One region of the Streptomyces sp. CO7 genome, then DNA from elsewhere that is predicted to be linked to it. Evidence: riboswitches for the same ligand, from Rfam matches in the RefSeq annotation. Region 1 holds a riboswitch; each other region holds the start of a gene.
What was found. Region 1 has a riboswitch for cyclic di-AMP ahead of ACOV8S_RS02330 (M23 family metallopeptidase). Riboswitches for the same ligand answer to the same signal wherever they lie in the genome.
Positions count from the first base shown of each region.

Region 2: it holds a riboswitch for cyclic di-AMP, as region 1 does, so the genes downstream of both, ACOV8S_RS16885 (NlpC/P60 family protein) here and ACOV8S_RS02330 (M23 family metallopeptidase) in region 1, are expected to answer to the same signal.
Region 3: it holds a riboswitch for cyclic di-AMP, as region 1 does, so the genes downstream of both, ACOV8S_RS24915 (M23 family metallopeptidase) here and ACOV8S_RS02330 (M23 family metallopeptidase) in region 1, are expected to answer to the same signal.
Region 4: it holds a riboswitch for cyclic di-AMP, as region 1 does, so the genes downstream of both, ACOV8S_RS17685 (transglycosylase SLT domain-containing protein) here and ACOV8S_RS02330 (M23 family metallopeptidase) in region 1, are expected to answer to the same signal.

Region 1 is NZ_JBRIOU010000002.1:96,638-101,291, forward strand. It holds gene ACOV8S_RS02320 (M16 family metallopeptidase) at 1-1,252, shown strand, start outside; gene ACOV8S_RS02325 (M16 family metallopeptidase) at 1,249-2,637, shown strand; cyclic di-AMP (ydaO/yuaA leader) riboswitch at 2,864-3,033, shown strand; gene ACOV8S_RS02330 (M23 family metallopeptidase) at 3,047-3,799, shown strand; gene ACOV8S_RS02335 (GntR family transcriptional regulator) at 3,983-4,654, shown strand, end outside.
Region 2 is NZ_JBRIOU010000004.1:902,306-906,959, forward strand. It holds gene ACOV8S_RS16880 (hypothetical protein) at 872-2,155, shown strand; cyclic di-AMP (ydaO/yuaA leader) riboswitch at 2,414-2,573, shown strand; gene ACOV8S_RS16885 (NlpC/P60 family protein) at 2,581-3,741, shown strand; gene ACOV8S_RS16890 (hypothetical protein) at 3,866-4,219, opposite strand; gene ACOV8S_RS16895 (NlpC/P60 family protein) at 4,596-4,654, shown strand, end outside.
Region 3 is NZ_JBRIOU010000008.1:14,162-18,815, reverse strand. It holds gene ACOV8S_RS24930 (dihydrofolate reductase family protein) at 1-237, shown strand, start outside; tRNA gene ACOV8S_RS24925 (tRNA-Met) at 287-360, shown strand; gene ACOV8S_RS24920 (PP2C family protein-serine/threonine phosphatase) at 502-1,635, shown strand; cyclic di-AMP (ydaO/yuaA leader) riboswitch at 1,879-2,018, shown strand; gene ACOV8S_RS24915 (M23 family metallopeptidase) at 2,030-3,064, shown strand; gene ACOV8S_RS24910 (aldo/keto reductase) at 3,199-4,143, shown strand; partial or broken gene trmB (tRNA (guanosine(46)-N7)-methyltransferase TrmB) at 4,164-4,654, opposite strand, start outside.
Region 4 is NZ_JBRIOU010000004.1:1,061,431-1,066,084, forward strand. It holds gene ACOV8S_RS17680 (HAD family hydrolase) at 170-1,003, shown strand; gene ACOV8S_RS17685 (transglycosylase SLT domain-containing protein) at 1,016-1,498, opposite strand; cyclic di-AMP (ydaO/yuaA leader) riboswitch at 1,501-1,688, opposite strand; gene ACOV8S_RS17690 (polyprenyl synthetase family protein) at 2,120-3,130, shown strand; gene nuoN (NADH-quinone oxidoreductase subunit NuoN) at 3,291-4,654, opposite strand, start outside.

The DNA.
Region 1 (4,654 bases):
CCTGACCCCGGTCGCCGCGGTGTGCCTCTGGTACGACGTCGGCTCCCGGCACGAGGTCCAGGGCCGCACCGGCCTCGCCCACCTCTTCGAGCACCTGATGTTCCAGGGCTCGGCCCAGGTGAAGGGCAACGGTCACTTCGAGCTGGTGCAGGGAGCCGGAGGTTCCCTCAACGGCACCACCAGCTTCGAGCGCACCAACTACTTCGAGACCATGCCGGCCCACCAGCTGGAGCTCGCGCTCTGGCTGGAGGCCGACCGGATGGGCTCCCTGCTCACCGCCCTCGACGACGAGTCGATGGAGAACCAGCGCGACGTCGTCAAGAACGAGCGCCGCCAGCGGTACGACAACGTCCCCTACGGCACGGCCTTCGAGAAGATCTTCGCGCTGGCCTACCCCGAAGGCCATCCGTACCACCACACCCCGATCGGCTCCATGGCCGACCTGGACGCGGCCACCCTGGAGGACGCCCGCGCGTTCTTCCGCACCTACTACGCGCCCAACAACGCGGTGCTGTCGGTGGTCGGCGACATCGACCCGGAGCAGACCCTCGCCTGGGTCGAGAAGTACTTCGGCTCCATCGCCTCCCACGACGGCAAGCCCGCCCCGCGGGACGGAGCGCTGCCGGAGGTCGTCGGCGGGGAGATCCGCGAGGTCGTGCGCGAGGAGGTCCCGGCCCGCGCCCTGATGGCCGGCTACCGCCTGCCCGAGGACGGCACCCGCGCCTGCGACGCCGCCGACGTGGCGCTGACCATCCTCGGCTACGGCGAGTCCTCCCGCCTCTACAACCGCCTGGTGCGCCGCGACCGCACCGCGGTGACGGCCGGTTTCGGCCTGTTGCGACTGGCTGGAGCGCCCTCGCTGGGCTGGCTCGACGTCAAGACCTCCGGCGACGTCGAGGTGCCGGTGATCGAGGCCGCCGTCGACGAGGAGCTGGCCCGGCTCGCCGCCGAGGGCCCGACGGCCGAGGAGATGGAGCGCGCCCAGGCCCAGCTGGAGCGCGAGTGGCTGGACCGCCTCGGCACGGTCTCCGGCCGCGCCGACGAACTGTGCCGGTACGCCGTCCTGTTCGGCGACCCGCAGCTCGCGCTGACCGCCGTGGAGCGGGTCCTGGAGGTGACGGCGGAGGAGGTCCAGGAGGTCGCCAAGGCCCGCCTGCGCCCCGACAACCGCGCGGTCCTGGTGTACGAACCGATCACTCCCGAGGGCGCGGACGCCGACGGCGACGAGGACGAAGAGGAGGAGGCCAAGTGACCGACCTGGCCACCATGGAGTTCCACCCCCAGCCGCAGGCCGGCGAGCCCAAGCCGTGGGCGTTCCCCGCGCCCGAGCGCGGCGCCCTCGACAACGGCCTGACCGTCCTGCGCTGCCACCGCCCCGGTCAGCAGGTCGTGGCCGTCGAGGTGCTGCTGGACGCCCCGCTGGACGCCGAGCCGCTCGGCCTGGACGGCGTCGCCACCATCATGGCGCGCGCCTTCGCGGAGGGCACCGACAAGCACTCCGCCGAGGACTTCGCCGCCGAACTCGAGCGGTGCGGCGCCACGCTGGACATGCACGCGGACCACCCCGGCGTGCGGGTCTCCCTGGAGGTCCCCGCCTCCCGGCTGCCCAAGGCGCTGGGCCTGCTGGCCGACGCGCTGCGCGCCCCGGCGTTCGCCGAGGACGAGGTCTCCCGCCTGGTGCGCAACCGGCTCGACGAGATCCCGCACGAGCTGGCCAACCCGGCCCGCCGTGCCGCCAAGGAGCTCTACAAGGAGCTCTTCCCGGCGAACTCGCGGATGGCGCGCCCCCGTCAGGGCACCGAGGAGACCGTCGAGAAGATCGACGCGGCCGCCGTGCGCGCCTTCTACGAGCGGCACGTCCGTCCGGCCACCTCGACCGCCGTGGTGGTCGGCGACCTCACCGGCGTCGACCTGGACGCCCTGCTGGCCGAGACCCTGGGCGCCTGGAAGGGCTCCCAGGCCGCTCCGCGCCCGGTGCCGGCGGTGACGTCGGACGACACCGGCCGCGTGGTGATCGTGGACCGTCCCGGCTCCGTCCAGACGCAGTTGCTGATCGGCCGCACCGGGGCGGACCGCCACGACCGCGTGTGGCCGGCCCAGGTGCTCGGCACCTACTGCCTGGGCGGCACGCTGACCTCCCGCCTGGACAAGGTCCTGCGCGAGGAGAAGGGCTACACGTACGGCGTCCGCGCCTTCGGGCAGGTCCTGCGCTCCGCTCCCGACGGTTCGGGCGCCGCGATGCTGGCGATCAGCGGGTCGGTGGACACCCCCAACACCGGCCCCGCGCTGCAGGATCTGTGGCAGGTGCTGCGCACCCTCGCCGAGGGCGGCCTGACCGACGCCGAGCGGGACACCGCCGTGCAGAACCTGGTGGGCGTGGCGCCGCTCAAGTACGAGACGGCCGCCGCGGTCGCCGGCACGTTGGCCGACCAGGTGGAGCAGCACCTGCCGGACGACTTCCAGGCGACGCTCTATCAGCAGCTCGTCGCCACCGGCACGGTGGAGGCCACCGCGGCCGTGGTGAGCGCCTTCCCGGTGGACCGTCTGGTGACGGTCCTGGTCGGCGACGCCGCGCAGATCGCCGGCCCGGTGCGCGAGCTGGGCATCGGCGAGGTGACCGTGGTGAGCGCCGAGTAGCGGCCCGTCCAGGCCGGTTTCGGGCCCCGGTGAGCCTTACGGCCGCCGGGGCCCGCTTCGTTCGGCCCGGCACCGGCTCGTCCGCGAGCGTGCGATGCGCGTAGAAGGGTCCGGTTTGCCCTGTGGCGTGCGCTACAAAAGTCTTGATCCGTTTGTTATCCGATTGATCACCCAACTAGCTTCGATCCGGCTGCCCGCCACACCTGTGCTCCGCATCCGCGGCGCCGGGCAGTCATCGCCTAATCCCCGTACGGCGCGAGCCAGGGGAGCCGGGGACCCACCCGAGCGGTACCCCTGGGGTGAATCGGGCGCCTTCCGCACCGCGGGAGGAACCCGTAGGAGACCTTCCTGCTCCGAACCCGACAGCTAACCCGGCAGGCGAGAGGGAAGGAAAGGACTCAGCCACTTCATGGCGTTCAACTGCGCCCCCGGCAGGCATCGTCGTCCCGGCCGGACCAGCCGCACCACCGCCGGCCTGGCAGGCCTCGCCGCTCTCACCACCACCGGCGTCGTCGGCACCCTGGCCAGCCCCGCCGTCGCGGCGGAGACCCCCGCCGAGACCAGCGGCCTGCTCCCCGTCGTCACCATCGGCGACACCGTCGCCGAGCAGATCGACGAGCAGGCCGAGGCCCAGGAGCGGGCCGCCGTCGAGGCCGCCGCCCGCGCCGCGGCCGCCGAGAAGGCCCGCGCCGAGCGCGAGGCCGCCGAGGAGCGCGCCGCCCGCGAGGCCGAGCGTGAGCGCCTCCGCCGTCTCAACATGTTCGTCAGCCCGATCGCCGGGTCGTACGTCTCCACCTCCTACCAGGCGGGCGGCGGCATCTGGTCCTCCGGCAGCCACACCGGCATCGACTTCCACGCCGCCTCCGGCACCCCGGTCCGCTCCGTGGGCCGCGGCACCGTCGTCGAGGCCGGCTGGGGCGGCGCCTACGGCTACCAGGTCGTCATCAAGATGCACGACGGCACGTACACCCAGTACGGCCACCTGTCCTCGGTCAGCGTGGCCGTCGGCCAGGCGGTCACCCCGGGCGCCCACATCGGCCGCTCCGGCGCCACCGGCAACGTCACCGGCCCGCACCTGCACTTCGAGGCCCGCACCTCCCCGGAGTACGGCAGCGACATCGACCCCGTCGCCTACCTCCGCTCCCACGGCGTGAACCTCTGACGCCACCCGCGCGAATGCCCCCCGCCCCGGTTTCCGGGACGGGGGGCTTTTTCGTCGTTCCGGACGGTATCCGGGCGCACCGGGCGGGGGAGCGGCCGAAAATTCCCTCTCCCGCGTGACTTCCCGTCGGAAATTCACGCCCATTGCCTTAGAGTCGCCTTATTCATCGAGGCGGAGGTCGGCATGCGTATTCCCGCGCATTCGGTATGCACGGCGATCCGGGACGACATCGTCGCCGGGGTCCACGAGCGCGGGAGCCGGCTGACCGAGGAACTCCTCGCCCGCCGCTACGGCGTCTCCCGCGTACCGGTCCGCGAGGCGCTGCGCACCCTGGAGGCCGAGGGTTTCGTGGTGACCCGGCGGCACGCCGGGGCCTGCGTGGCGGAGCCGACCGAGCAGGAGGCCGCCGACCTGCTGGAGATGCGGCTGCTGCTGGAGCCGCTGGGCGCCGCCCGGGCCGCCCAGCGGCGCACCGAGGCCCACCTCAAGGTGCTCCGTGGCCTGGTCAGACTGGGTCAGGAGCGGGCCCGGCGCGGGTACGGGGAGGAGTTGCGGTCGCTGGGCGGCTGGTTCCACGAGACGCTGGCCCAGGCCTGCGGGAGCGCCGCGCTGACCGCCACGCTCACCCAGCTGCGGCACAAGATCGCCTGGATGTACGCGCTCGACCCGCTGCCCGCGCCCGTGGAGACCTGGGCGGAGCACGGCGCCATCGTGGACGCCGTGGCCCGCGGCGACGGGGAGCGGGCCCGGCAGGTGACCGCCCTGCACACCGAGCGCTCCGCCGAGCTGTACCGGCTGCGCATTCCCGGCCAGAACCGCGGGGGCGCGGCGCGCCCGGACGGCGTGAGGACCTCG
Region 2 (4,654 bases), on a different contig from region 1:
GTCTGCCCTCCACCCCGAAGCCGCTCGGCACGCTCCGCGAGAAACCGGGCCGTCCGTCCTCCGCCAGGACTGGTACGCAGCCGGCGGCCGTCAGCCGACGGGAGAGCACCCGGCGGTGCAGACGGTTGTACGCGATCCCCCCGTACACCGGCAGCAGCACGAGGAGAGCCATCGCCCCCAGGAACAGGTACTCCCCCGTCAGCACTGCCGGCAGGAGGACCACCGCGCTGGACACCCAGCCGACGAGGTGCGCACGGCGCGCAGGAAGCCGGGTCAGCGTCTCGAACCTGACGTGGGCCCGGATCAGGTCCAACTGGCCCTCGGCCTCGGGCCGGTCGGGCAACCGGCCGGGCCTCATCCCCGGGAACATCCCTCCGAAAGCGGGTGGAAGGGTCGCCATGGTGGCCGCGGCACGACGCCTACCGTCGGGCGAGGGGTCCCGGTCCAGGACGAGGACGACCGTGTGCTCGATGAACCGGCGCTCCACCCGCAGGTGGGAGTAGCGGTATCCGTAGCACTCGGCGATGTGCACCAGCACGGCGGCCGACTTCTGCGGGTGGGCGGCGGAATCACGGATCACCACCGTGGACGCTCCCGCGGCGACCTGCCGCATGAGGTCGACGAGACGGGGGTCGTGCAGGGCGTTCACCAGCAGCTCCGAACAAGTCGAAAATCTTGTGTCCTACCCGAGACCCGCAGCCCCCCGGGACGGTTGTGCAGGAAGAGGCCGAAGCGTGGGCCTCTGGTTCCCCCGCATGCCCGCGCCGACGTGGGCCCCGGGGACCGGACGGGGCGGGCGGTACGGCACAATTCCCCTACTCGGCAGCGGAGTTGCCGTAGGGACGATCGGGTGCGGGAAGGCGGACACGGCGTGGCGGTGCAGGAGGCGAGGCAGGGCGCCGACGCGGCGAAGGACGCCCACGGGGGCGGCTGCACGTGCGGGGACTGCCCGCACGGGGCGCGTGCGGGGCATCGGAAGGCCGTGGCGGCCTTCCTCCACCAGCGGGACGAGTTCGCCGCAGGGAAGGGGTTGCCGGCCGCGGTCGCCCATTCGGCCTCCGCCTCCCGGCAGTGGGTCTCCGACGAGCTCACCCAGTCCGCGGCCGAAGTGGCCGAGCGGAGCCGGTCCGAGGGGCAGGCGTGGCTTGCCCGGCTGTGGCGGACCACGCTGTACGCGGTGTGGGGCGCGGCGGTGGTGTTGCTGCTGGTCCAGGCACTCACGGCGATCGGCGCCGGCTGGACCTCGGCGCGCACGGCCGGACTGCTGGCCGCGCTGCTGACGGGCACCGCACTTTCCGCGGCTTCCTGGTTCCACCGGGACAAGGGCGGGGTGCTCGCCCCGGTGATCGGCGAGGACAACCGCCTGTCCACCTCCCGGGCGGTGGCCGCCGCGTGGGTGCTGTTCACCGCCTTCGCCGTGCTCACGCTGGCCGGTCAGCTGGCCGCCGCCTCCGGGCACCGCAGGCGCGACGAGCTGATCGCCGGTCTGGAACTGGCCCGGGGCGCGGGTGTGGTGACGGTGCTGGCCGTGGTCTGTGCCATCGCGGTGCTGGTCCGGCGGGTGGTGAGCCTGCGGGTGCAGGGGCAGCGGCTCCAGAAGGTCCGCGCCCACCGGCCCCGTGCCGCCGACCTGCTGACCGACGACTCCGGCCGGGGCAGCTTCGCCGACATCCAGTACGTGGTGATCTCCGCCGTGGCGCTGGTCTTCGGCCTGGTCCGGCTGGCCCGGCGCCCCGAGCAGCTGCCCGACCTGCCGTGGGGGCTGGCCGTGGTGGTGCTGGTGTCGGCGGCGACGTACCTGGCGGGCAAGTACGCGGAGGGCGGGCGCGCGGTCGTCCTCTCCGTGGTGCGGGCGCGCGAGGCAGGTGACCTGGACGGTCCGATCCGCACCGGCGACGACATCGAGATCCGTGGCGCGGGCTTCGTCCCGCCGGGGGCGCAGAGCGCGGACCGGCTGTCGCGGATGGTCGTCCGGATAGGAGCGGTCAACGTCCACGTGCCGCTGGTCCCGGTCGCGGGCGGCTTCAGCAACCCGTCCGACACGGTGCTGACCGTCCCGGTGCCGGCCGACGTGGAACCCGGCCGGGTCGAGGTCCAGGTCGTGACGGCCGCGGGGCTGGAGACCAACAAGGTGGTCGTCGACATCACCGAGTGACACCGCCCGGCGAACCGTGCGCGGGCTCCGCGTGGGCGCACGGCGCGTGGCGCGGGCGGCGCACGGCGCGGGCGGCGCCTGATGCGGGCGGCGCGCTGGCGGTGACCGCACGCCGCATGCCCGTCACACAACGCCACGCTCACCCCAAGGTCACGAAAACGTATCGGGCATATCGAACACCGTCCTTCACAGGGACCCCACAGGTTGGCTAACGTGCCCGCGGGCCGTCCGATCCCGACCGGCGAACCTCGCAGGTCCGTGCGGCCCCCGCCGAGTCCGGCCGCGCGCCGGAGCCGGGGACCCGCACGCACCACCTGGGGTGAATCGGTTCGGCCGCCCCGCCGGACCGTAGGGCAATCCTTCCGGACGTCACGCCCGAACCCGACAGCTAACCCGGTAGGCGGGAGACGGAAGGAGTCGCCGCCTTGGCGTCGCACCGAAAGCCCCGCCCGGCCGGCCTGCTCGCGGGCATACGCACCCCCGCGCTGGCGACCGTCGCCCTCACCTCCGTGGCCCTGCTCGCCCAGACCGCACAGGCCGCGCCGTCCGACCGCCCCGGCCTCGAAGAGGTGCAGGAGAAGGTCGACCGCCTCTACCGCCAGGCCGAGGCCGCCACCGAGAAGTACAACTCGGCCAAGGAACAGAGCGAGAAGCAGCGCAAGGACCTCGACAAGCTGCTCGACGAGGTCGCCGAGCGCACCGAGGAACTGAACGAGGCCCGCGAGAAGCTCGGTTCGTACGCCGCCGCCCAGTACCGCTCCGGCACGGCCCTCCCCGACACCGCCACCTTCCTCCTCTCCGACGCGCCCCAGGACTACTTCGACCAGGCCCAGCTGATGGACCGCCTGACCGGTCGCCAGCAGGACGCTGTCGAGGAGTACGTGGAGAGACAGGCGGACACCGCCGAGAAGCGGCAGGAGGCCACCGAGAGCCTGAAGACGCTCAACTCCTCCGAGAAGAAGCTGCGCACCAGCAAGGCGACCGTCCAGGCGAAGCTCACCGACGCCCGTGAACTCCTGGCCGAGCTGACCGCCGAGGAGAAGGCGCGGCTCGCCGAGATCGAGCGGAAGAAGGAGGAGGAGGCGCGCCGGAAGGCGGAGGAGCTGGCCGAGCAGCAGGCGGCCGAGGAGAAGGCCCGCGAGGAGGCGCTCGCCGAGCAGGAGGCCGAGGAGACCGCCGGCGGCAGCGGCTCGGGTACCGGCTCCGGCGGCACCACGGAGGCTTCCACCTCACTGGGGCAGAAGGCGGTCACCTTCGCCGAGGCGAAGATCGGCCTGCCGTACGTCTGGGGCGCGACCGGACCGGACTCCTACGACTGCTCCGGCCTCACCCAGGCCGCCTGGAAGTCCGCCGGCGTGGACCTGCCGCGCACCACCTACGACCAGGTGAACGCCGGAACCGCCGTCCCCGTCTCCGAGGCCCGGCCCGGCGACCTGGTCTTCTTCTACGACGACGTCACCCACGTGGGCCTCTACATCGGCGGGGGCATGATGATCCACGCCCCCAAGCCCGGCACGTACGTGCGCGAGGAGTCGATCTACTACGACGGCGAGGGCTCCATCCACAGCATCGTCCGCCCCGCCTGACCGGACGGACATACGCGGACGGCCGAGGCTGAAGGCCGAACGCTGACGTACCGCGCGGACGGCCCGCACGCTCGATGCGTGCGGGCCGTCCGTGTACCTGCGTCACCGGCTCACCGGCGCCGGATCACGTCCACAGCACCGCGATGAAGATGTTCACCATGGTCAGCGCACCCACCAGGGCGAACTGCCCCTTGTCCACCCGCTCTTCGTCCCGCTTCACGTAGACCAGGCCGAGGATCACGATCAGCAGCAGCAGCTTGATGCCGATCTTGATGTGGTTGACCGAGCCGCCCTGGGCCTCGTTGAGGCCGACCAGCACGATGCCGGTGACCAGCATGGTGAGGGCGCCGTGCAGCATGCCCGGGGTGAAGCGGGCGGTGCCCTGACCGATGGCCTTCATCTGGTGGAAGAAGCCGCCGAGGAGCGCGGCGATTCCGATGATGTGAAGACCGACGAAGATGTGCAGGAGAACGTCCATGGCGGGGAGCCTAGCCACCGCCGTCGAGGGCTCCGGCGGCGGGCCGCTCGTAGCACCCCGCCCGTCACATCCGCCCCATAAGTATGCATTCGGTCATCCCGCCCCACGGTTCCACCAAGATCGAACCTGCGCCTTTCACCCTCGCACTCCATCGTGACTCTTTGCATTCATCTGCGTACAAACCGTTACCGGATGGTGACGAACCGGATTAGCGTCCTCCTCCAGGTGCCCGACTCCCCCTCCGTCGTCCTGACCGGGACGGCGTCGGACACCTCATCGAAGGCTCCGGCGGCGGCCCGCCTCCCCTGTGCGGGTCGCCGCCGGATGCGCGACCGTCCCGCCCGGGACGGGACGTACGGAAGGACATGGACTCGACGTGGCAGCGCACCGCAAACCCCCACAGCACAAGCGGAGCGGCAGCAGGGCCCGCACCCT
Region 3 (4,654 bases), on a different contig from region 1:
TACAGCAGCCTGGAGCCCTGTGCCCGTCGTGCCTCCCGGCCGGCCCCGTGCGCGCGGCTGATCCTCGACGCGGGGGTGCGGCGGGTGGTCACCGCCTGGCGGGAGCCCGACACCTTCGTGGCGGCCGCGGACGGCAGCGGGGTACTGGCGGCGGGCGGCGTCCGGGTGGTGCTGCTGCCCGAGTACGAGGAGCGCGCCGTGCGGCCCAACCACCACCTGCTCGGCGGGGCGACGTGAACCGATTCGCTTTTCCCCCGCGCCATGTCGTACAGTGAAGACACAACGACGCGGGGTGGAGCAGCTCGGTAGCTCGCTGGGCTCATAACCCAGAGGTCGCAGGTTCAAATCCTGTCCCCGCTACTGAAGACTCAGGGCCGGAATCCTTCAAGGATTCCGGCCCTGAGTGTTTGCGTCCGCATGCTCAGGCGCCCGTCCGTCCGCCTTCATCCGGGCGGAGGTCAGCGGTCGCCGCTTCCGGCCCGGCACGGGACCATGGATTCCATGCTGAGGCGAGGCGGGCCGGTGGATCCGGAGGTCGAGGAGCCCCTCGGGCCGGGCCGGCGGTGGATCCATTACGCCCGTCTGGTGCTTCGGGTGCTGCCCTTCCTGGCCCTGGTCCTCGGCCTCGCCTACGACAGTGTGACGCCGCGGGACGTGACCGCCGTACCGTTCTTCGCCGCCGCCCCGTTGATCGCCGCCCCCCTTTACACCCTGCGCGCCACGGTGGGCATCGGACTGCTGTCGACGGGTCTCACCCTCTACGTGCGGCTGACAAGGGACGCGGACTCTCCCGCCCTGATGATCACCGAGCTCTTCACCGTCGTCATCGTCTCGGTGCTGTCCTGCGTCATGAACACCGCGGTGCACCGGGTCGACCTGCGCCTCGCGTCCGCCCGGCAGATGGCCGAGGCGGCGATGCGGGCCGTGATGCCGCCGCCGCAGCGGCGGATCGGCTCCCTGCGGATCGCCTCCCGGTACGAGGCCGCCCTGCAGGAGGCGAACATCGGCGGCGATCTCTACGCCGTGCACGACACCCCGCACGGCGTGCGGATGGTGCTGGGGGACGTGCGCGGCAAGGGGATGGAGGCCGTGGCCGCGGTCGCGGTCGTCGTCGGCGCCTTCCGCGAGGTGGCGGAACGGGCCGACACCATCGAGCAGGCCGCGGAGCACATGGAGCAGGCGGTGGTGCGCGAGCGGGACCGACGGGCGGTGGAGCTGGAGCAGCAGGAAGGCTTCGTGACGGCGGTGTTCGCCGAGTTCTCCCGGGACGGCCGGAGCGTGTCGATCGTCAATCACGGTCATCCGCCGCCGCTGCTGCTGGAGCCCGGTGCGCCGCCGCGGCTGCTGGACCCGGGGGAGTCCGGCAGTCCGCTCGCCCTCTCGGAACTCGCGGGGCCGCCCAGGCCCGGACCGCCCGTGCCGCTGCGGCCGGGCGCCACGGTGCTCTTCTACACCGACGGTCTGACCGAGGCGCGGGACGAGGACGGGGTGTTCTACGACCCGGTCGCGCGGCTGGACGGTCGGGTCTTCCGGGAGCCGGAGGACCTCCTGCGGTTCCTGTCCGAGGACGTGGCCCTGCACTCAGGAGGAGACGTCGAGGACGACATGGCCCTGCTCGCCGTACGGACCCTGTGACCGGCCCGGACGCGCCAGCGGCACCCGGGACCGCCGGGGACGCTGCGGAACGCTGCGGAACGATCAAGCCAAGGCGGCGGTGGGCGTGTGACCGAAGCCATGTCCGTTTCGCCCTGATGAACCTCCATAGGTTCAGTCCACAGGGTCGGACGATGTGAAGGAACGGCTTGGAATTGAGCCACCGCTTCTATTAACGTTCGATAACGCAGCGCGCGGCTGTCCCAGCCGTCACAAGCGACGGCTCCGTGCGCTCTGCCGAATCCCGCGAGGGAACCGGGGAACCACTTTCCGGGGTGAATCGGGCGTATCTCCGTATACGCGCGTAGGAGACCTTCCCGCTCCGAACCCGTCAGCTAACCCGGTAGGCGAGACGGAAGGAAAGGAGCGCGCCCCCGTGGCGTCCAACCCCCCTGCCCCTGAACTGCCCTTCGTGCCGAGCCAGCGTGTGGCCGCCGACGCGTACGGTCCCGCCGGGTTCGCCGGCGAGGGCTCCTTCGAGGAGTGGAACCCCAGCGAGGGGACGGTCTCCAGAGGCCGTCACCGGGTGGCCAAGCAGCGGGGCCTGGCCCGCAGTTCCACCGTCCTCGGCGTCGGTGTGATCGCCGCCGTCGGTGCGGGTGGCATGGCCACCGCCGCGCCCGGCAAGGCTCCGGTGCACATCACCATGCCGCAGATGCCCTCGCTGGACCCGGTCACCTCCCTGCTTCCCGGCGGCGACGAGACCGAAACCGCGGCCGCGGAGCAGGCCCCCAGCGTCCTCGGCGAGATGGGCGTCGCCCCGGCCGAGACCGCCTCCCCCGCCGACGCCGGCGAGGCGCTGCGCACCCGCATCATGGCGCAGGCCGCCCAGCAGGAGCAGGAGGCCGAGACGCAGGCCGTACTGGAGGCCCAGGAGGCCGCCGCCCAGGCCGCCGCCGAGAAGGCGGCCAAGGAGAAGGCGGAGGCACAGGCCCGCGAGGCCGCCGCCGAGAAGGCGGAGGAGGAGGCCAAGGCCAAGGCCGAGGCCGAGCGCATCGCCAAGCTGGCGGCCAGCTTCGTCTCGCCGGCGTCCTCCTACACGATCACCTCCACCTACATGCAGGCCGGCTCCATGTGGTCCTCCGGCTACCACACGGGCCTGGACCTCGCGGCCCCCACCGGCACGCTGCTGAAGGCCGTCCACACCGGCACCGTCACCGAGGCCGGCTGGGCCGGCTCGTACGGCTACCGGACCATCCTCACCCTCGAGGACGGCACCGAGCTCTGGTACTGCCACCAGTCCTCGATCAACGTCAGCGTCGGCCAGAAGGTGTCCACCGGCGATGTCATCGGCCGGGTGGGCGCGACCGGCAACGTCACCGGCCCGCACCTGCACCTCGAGGTGCACCCGGGCGGCGGCGACGGCGTCGACCCGATGGCCTGGTTGGCCGCACGCGGCGTCAACCTCTGACCGGCGCCGGTCCCTTCGGCCGCGGGTTCCTCTCCTCGTCTCCGTAGCCCTGCGATCCCCGACACCTTCGAACCGCTGCGGTCGGCCGGCTGCGCCCCGGAATGCGCGGCCGGCCGGACGCGTTGGTCACCGTCATGAGTGAACTGCGCAAGCTGGGTACGTCCGGCCTCGAGGTGTTCCCGCTCGCCCTCGGCGGCAACGTCTTCGGATGGACCGCCGACGAGCGGGAGTCCTTCGCCGTCCTCGACGCGTACACCGCGGTGGGCGGCAACTTCGTCGACACCGCCGACTCCTACTCCGCCTGGGTGGAGGGCAACGAGGGCGGCGAGTCGGAGACCGTCATCGGCAGGTGGCTCAAGGCCCGCGGCAACCGCTCCGAGGTCGTGATCGCCACCAAGGTGAGCCAGCACCCGCAGTACCGCGGGCTGTCGGCCGCCAACATCAGGGCGGCGGCGGAGGCGTCGCTGCGCCGGCTGGACACCGACCACATCGACCTGTACTACACGCACTTCGACCAGCCCGGGACGCCGGTCGAGGAGATCCTGCTCGCCCTCGACCAACTGGTCCGCGAGGGCAAGGTGCGGGCGATCGGCGCCTCCAACATCACCGCCGAACGGCTGCAGGAGTCGCTGGACTTCTCCGAGCGCGAGGGCTTCGCCCGCTACACGGTCGTCCAGCCGCACTACAACCTGGTCTCCCGCGACACCTACGAAGGCCCCCTGCGCGACGTCGCCGAGCGGGCGGGCCTGGCCGCCGTGCCGTACTACGCGCTGGCGTCCGGCTTCCTGACCGGCAAGTACCGCCCGGGGACGACGGTGGACAGCCCCCGGGCGACCGGAGCGGCCCGGCACCTGGAGAGCGAACGCGGCCGGCGCGTCCTGGCCGCCCTCGACGGGATCGCCGAGGCGCACGGAGCGTCCCCGGCCACGGTGGCCCTGGCCTGGCTGGCCGCCCGCCCGACGGTGGTCGCGCCGATCGCCTCCGCCCGCACGGTGGACCAGCTGCCCGCCCTCACGGCGGTCGCCGGCCTGCGGCTCACCGACGAGGAGACGGCCCGGCTGGACGCCGCCTCCGGCTGATCCGCCCCGCCGCCGGTTCCTCAGACCCGGTGGAAGAGCAGGTCGCGCACGACGTGTCCCTTGTCCAGTCCCTGACCCTCGAACCGGGTGAGGGGACGGAACTCCGGCCGGGGCGCGAAGTGCCCGTCGGGCTGCGTGTTCGCGAAACGGGGGTGCGCGGTCAGCACCTCCATCATCTGCTCCGCGTACGGCTCCCAGTCCGTGGCGCAGTGCAGCACCGCGCCCCGGCGGAGCCGGTCGGCGGCCAGGTTCAGGAACTCGGGCTGGATCAGCCGCCGCTTGTGGTGCCGCTTCTTGGGCCAGGGGTCGGGGAAGTAGACGCGCAGCCCGGCCAGCGCGTCGGGCGTGAGCATCTCGCGGAGCAGGATGATCGCGTCGCCGTTGGCCACGCGGACGTTGCCGAGCCCGCTCCTCTCGGCGAGGCTCAGGAGGTTGCCCTGGCCCGGGGTGTGCACGTCCACCGCGAGGATGTTGGTCGCCGGGTCGTCGGCGGCCATCTGGGCGGTGGCCT
Region 4 (4,654 bases), on a different contig from region 1:
GCACACCTGACGCGACCGCATGCCCGGGGCGACCGCCTGCCCGGGACGCGGCTCGCCCCGCCGCGCCGCGTGGGGCGCTCACCTGAGGGGGGCAACGCCCTATTGCACATATCCAGTTGACGTGTCAACCCGTCACGGGGGCGCTCCGGGAGGTCCGTATTCTCTGATCATGCCCGCACCCGCCGCCTATGCGCCCCCCTCCCGCACGCTCCCCGCGTACGCCCTGATCGCCACGGACCTGGACGGCACGCTCCTGCGCGACGACGACACCGTCTCCGCCCGCACCCGTGCGGCACTGGGGGCGGTGGCGCGGTCCGGCGCACGGCACCTGGTGGTGACCGGCCGGCCCGCGCCGCGGGTACGCGACCTGCTGGCCGGCATCGGCGGCGGTTTCGCGGTGTGCGGCCAGGGCGCGCAGCTCTACGACGCGGACCGGGACCGGCTGGTGTGGTCGATGACCCTGGACCGGGAGCTGGCGGAGACGGCCCTCGGCAAGATCGAGGCCGAGGTGGGCCAGGTGTACGCGGCCGTCGACCAGGACGGCGTCCAGGGGCTCACGCTGATCGAGCCGGGCTACCGGATGGCGCGGCCCACGCTCCCCGCGGAGCGGGTCGGCCGCCGGAGCGACCTGTGGGAGCGGCCGATCACCAAGGTCCTGCTGTCCCACCCGGAGCTCACCGACGACGAGCTGACCGCGGTGGCGGCCTCGGCGGTCGGCTCGCTGGCCACCGCGACGATGTCCGGCCCCGGGACGGTGGAGCTGCAGCCGCACGGGGTCACCAAGGCCACCGGGCTGGCCATGGCCGCGTCGCGCCTCGGCCTGGGCCCGCAGGACGCCGTCGCCTTCGGTGACATGCCGAACGACGTCCCGATGTTCCGCTGGGCGGCCCACGGGGTGGCCATGGCCAACGCGCACCCGGAGCTGAAGGCGGTCGCCGACGAGGTCACCACGACGAACGAGGACGACGGCGTGGCCGTCGTCCTCGAGCGGTTGTTCCCCTGAGGGGAGCGGGGTTCAGTAGGCGCTGTTGACGTTGTCGATCGAGCCGTAGCGGTCGGCGGCGTAGTTGCACGCCGCGACGATGTTGGCGACCGGGTCGAACGGCGAGGTGTCGGTGCCCTCGACGTGGTAGGCGTCGAAGGTGGGGTCGATCACCTGCAGCAGGCCCTTGGAGGGGATGCCGTTGATCGCGTTGATGTCCCAGTCGTTGATGGCGAGCGGGTTGCCCGAGGACTCGCGCATCACGTTGCGGTGGATGCCCTCGTAGGTACCCGGGATGCCGTGCTTCGCCATGACGGCGAGGGCCTCGCGGATCCAGCCGTCGAGGCTGTCCGTGGTGGCGGCCAGGTGGGTGACCTTGTTGCCCGGGGCGACGGCGACCGAGGTCTGCGCGGTGGGGGTCTCGGCGGCCCAGGCGCCGGTGGCGCCCACGATCGGCGCGGCGACGACGGCCGCGGCGACGGCGAGGGCCGACGCGGTACGGGTGAGACGGGACATGCGTTCTTCCTCTCCGGCGCCTGCGAGGTGAGCTGTCGGATTCGGGCCAGAAAGGCTGCCCGGCCCGCCGCCCGATGGGACGGCAGGCTTCACCCCTAGCCGTCCCGGAGGCGCGCTCTCGCGCGCTCCGGTCCGGCGGTGTACCTGGGTCCCCCGCTCCTGCCGTGCGTGGAATGGGTCTGTGGGGTGCGGGCGGCGGCAGGATTCGGCGTTCCGCCCGGCTGGCGCGAAACGTATGCGAGAGCGGATATCCGAAACAAGTACGATCTCCGTGGATCATGATGGTTGATCATGATTGAGGGCGATTCGTCCACCGGGGCCGCACCGGGGCCCACCTCTCAACCGCCGCTGCTCGCGGGCGACTTCGGGCCATTGGACCCCGTCCGTCCACCGCGCGCCCCTGTGGTCCATGTCACGGATCGGCCGACGATCACATAAACCGACTTAAGAGGTCACCAATCCGGCAATCTCCCCTCAAACGGACAGGGCGTCTCCGGCCATCTGGCGGGTGGGGGCTGTCGGTGATCCAAACCCGACCGGATACGCTGAGTGGGGTGATGGCAATGACCTATCGACAAGCCGTGTGATCGTCAGCACACACCAGCAGACAGGAGACCCCTCGTGACCGTGGTCGGGCCGTTCGGGCTGAGGGTTCGGGACCAGGCGCTGGAGACCGCCGTCCAGGCAGGTATGGCGGCCGTCGAGGAAGGTCTGCTCGAAGCCACCAAGAGCGAGGTCCCGTTCATCACCGAGGCCGCTCAGCACCTCGTGAAGGCGGGCGGCAAGCGGTTCCGTCCGTTGCTCGTCATGCTCGCCGCGCAGTTCGGCGATCCGGACGCGCCGGGGATCGTTCCCTCGGCCGTCGTCGTCGAGCTCACCCACCTCGCCACGCTGTACCACGACGACGTGATGGACGAGGCCGAGGTCCGCCGCGGCGTGCCCAGCGCCAACAGCCGCTGGGACAACTCGGTGGCGGTGCTCACCGGCGACTTCCTCTTCGCCCGTGCCTCGCACATCCTGGCCGACCTCGGCCCGGAGGCGGTGCGGGTGCAGGCCGAGGCGTTCGAGCGCCTGGTCACCGGGCAGATCCTGGAGACCGCCGGCCCGTCCGCCGGGCGTTCCCCCATCGACCACTACCTGGACGTGCTGGCCGGCAAGACCGGCTCGCTGGTCGCCGTCGCCTGCCGCTTCGGCGCGATGATGTCCGGCGCCGACCACCAGGTCGTGGACGTGCTCACGCAGTACGGCGAGCGGCTGGGCGTGGCCTTCCAACTGGCCGACGACGTCCTGGACGTCGCCTCCGACTCCTCCGACTCCGGCAAGACCCCCGGCACCGACCTGCGCGAGGGCATCCCCACGCTGCCGGTGCTGCGGCTGCGCGAGCGGGTGGAGCGGCTGGGGCTGCCCGAGGACGTCGCCCTGTGCGCGCTGCTGGACTCCGACCTGTCGGACGAGGCGCGCCTGGCCGAGGCGGTCGCCCGGCTGCGGGAGCACCCCGCGCTGGAGGACGCCCGGGCGGACACCGTCCGCTACGCGCAGGAGGCCCGTGCCGCGCTGGCCCCGCTGCCGGAGTGCGAGGCCAGGACGGCCCTCATGCACCTCTGCGACGCCGTGGTGCACCGCGCGGGCTGACCCCGCGCCCCGCCCCCGCACCGCACGCCGAAGGCCCGGCTCCCCCCGAGGGAACCGGGCCTTCGGCGTCGCACGGACGCCCGTCGCCGGGACGCCGTCGTCGGACCGCCCGTCGCCGGGACGCCCCTCGCCGGGACGCCCCTCGTCGGGACGCCCCGGCTCAGCGGACGAAGATCCCCGCCTGGCTCGCCAGGTCCAGGAAGTACTGCGGCGCCACGCCCAGCACGACGGTGACCGCCGCGCCGACCGCGATCGCCGCGGTCGTCAGCGGCGACGCCACCGCGACCGTCGGCCCGTCCGGCTTGGGCTCGCTGAAGAACATCAGCACGATCACCCGGATGTAGAAGAACGCCGCGACCGCGGACGACAGCACACCGACCACCACCAGCGGGGCCGCGCCGCCCTCCGCCGCCGCCTTGAAGACGGCGAACTTCCCCGCGAACCCGGAGGTCAGCGGAATGCCCGCGAAGGCCAGCAGGAAGACCGCGAACACCGCCGCCACCAGTGGCGAACGCCGCCCGAGACCCGCCCACTTGGACAAGTGGGTGGCCTCGCCGCCCGCGTCGCGCACCAGCGTCACTACGGCGAAGGCGCCGACGGTGACGAAGGAGTACGCGGCCAGGTAGAAGAGGACCGAGGAGATCCCCTCCGGCTTCGCCGCGATCACACCGGCCAGGATGAACCCGGCGTGCGCGATGGAGGAGTAGGCCAGCAGCCGCTTGATGTCGGTCTGCGTGATGGCGACGATCGCGCCGATCACCATGGTGACCGCGGCCACGCCCCACATCACCGGCCGCCAGTCCCAGCGCAGCCCCGGCAGCACCACGTACAGCAGCCGCAGCAGCGCGCCGAAGGCCGCCACCTTGGTCGCCGCCGCCATGAAGCCGGTCACCGGGGTCGGAGCGCCCTGGTAGACGTCCGGGGTCCACATGTGGAACGGCACCGCGCCCACCTTGAAGAGCAGACCCATCGTCACCAGCGCGGCGCCCAGGAGCAGCAGCACGTCGTTGCCCATGGTGCCGGCCAGCGCCGGGCTGACCTCGCCGACCGTGCCCTCGACGACCTGGGCGATCCGGCCGTAGGCGACCGAGCCGGAGTAGCCGTAGAGCAGCGCGATGCCGAAGAGGGTGAACGCGGAGGCGAAGGCGCCCAGCAGGAAGTACTTGACCGCGGCCTCCTGCGACAGCAGCCGCTTGCGGCGGGCCAGTGCGCAGAGCAGGTACAGCGGGAGGGAGAAGACCTCCAGCGCGATGAACAGGGTCAGCAGATCGTTGGCGGCCGGGAAGACCAGCATGCCGCCGACCGCGAAGAGCAGCAGCGGGAACACCTCGGTGGTGGTGAAGCCGGCCTTCACGGCCGCCTTCTCGCTGTCGCTGCCGGGCACCGACGCCGCCTGCGCGGCGAAGGAGTCCACCCGGTTGCCGTGCGCCTCCGGGTCGAGCCGGCGCTCGGCGAAGGTGAACATCGCGACCAGACCGACCAGCATGATCACGCCCTGCAGGAACAGCGCGGGCCCGTCGACCG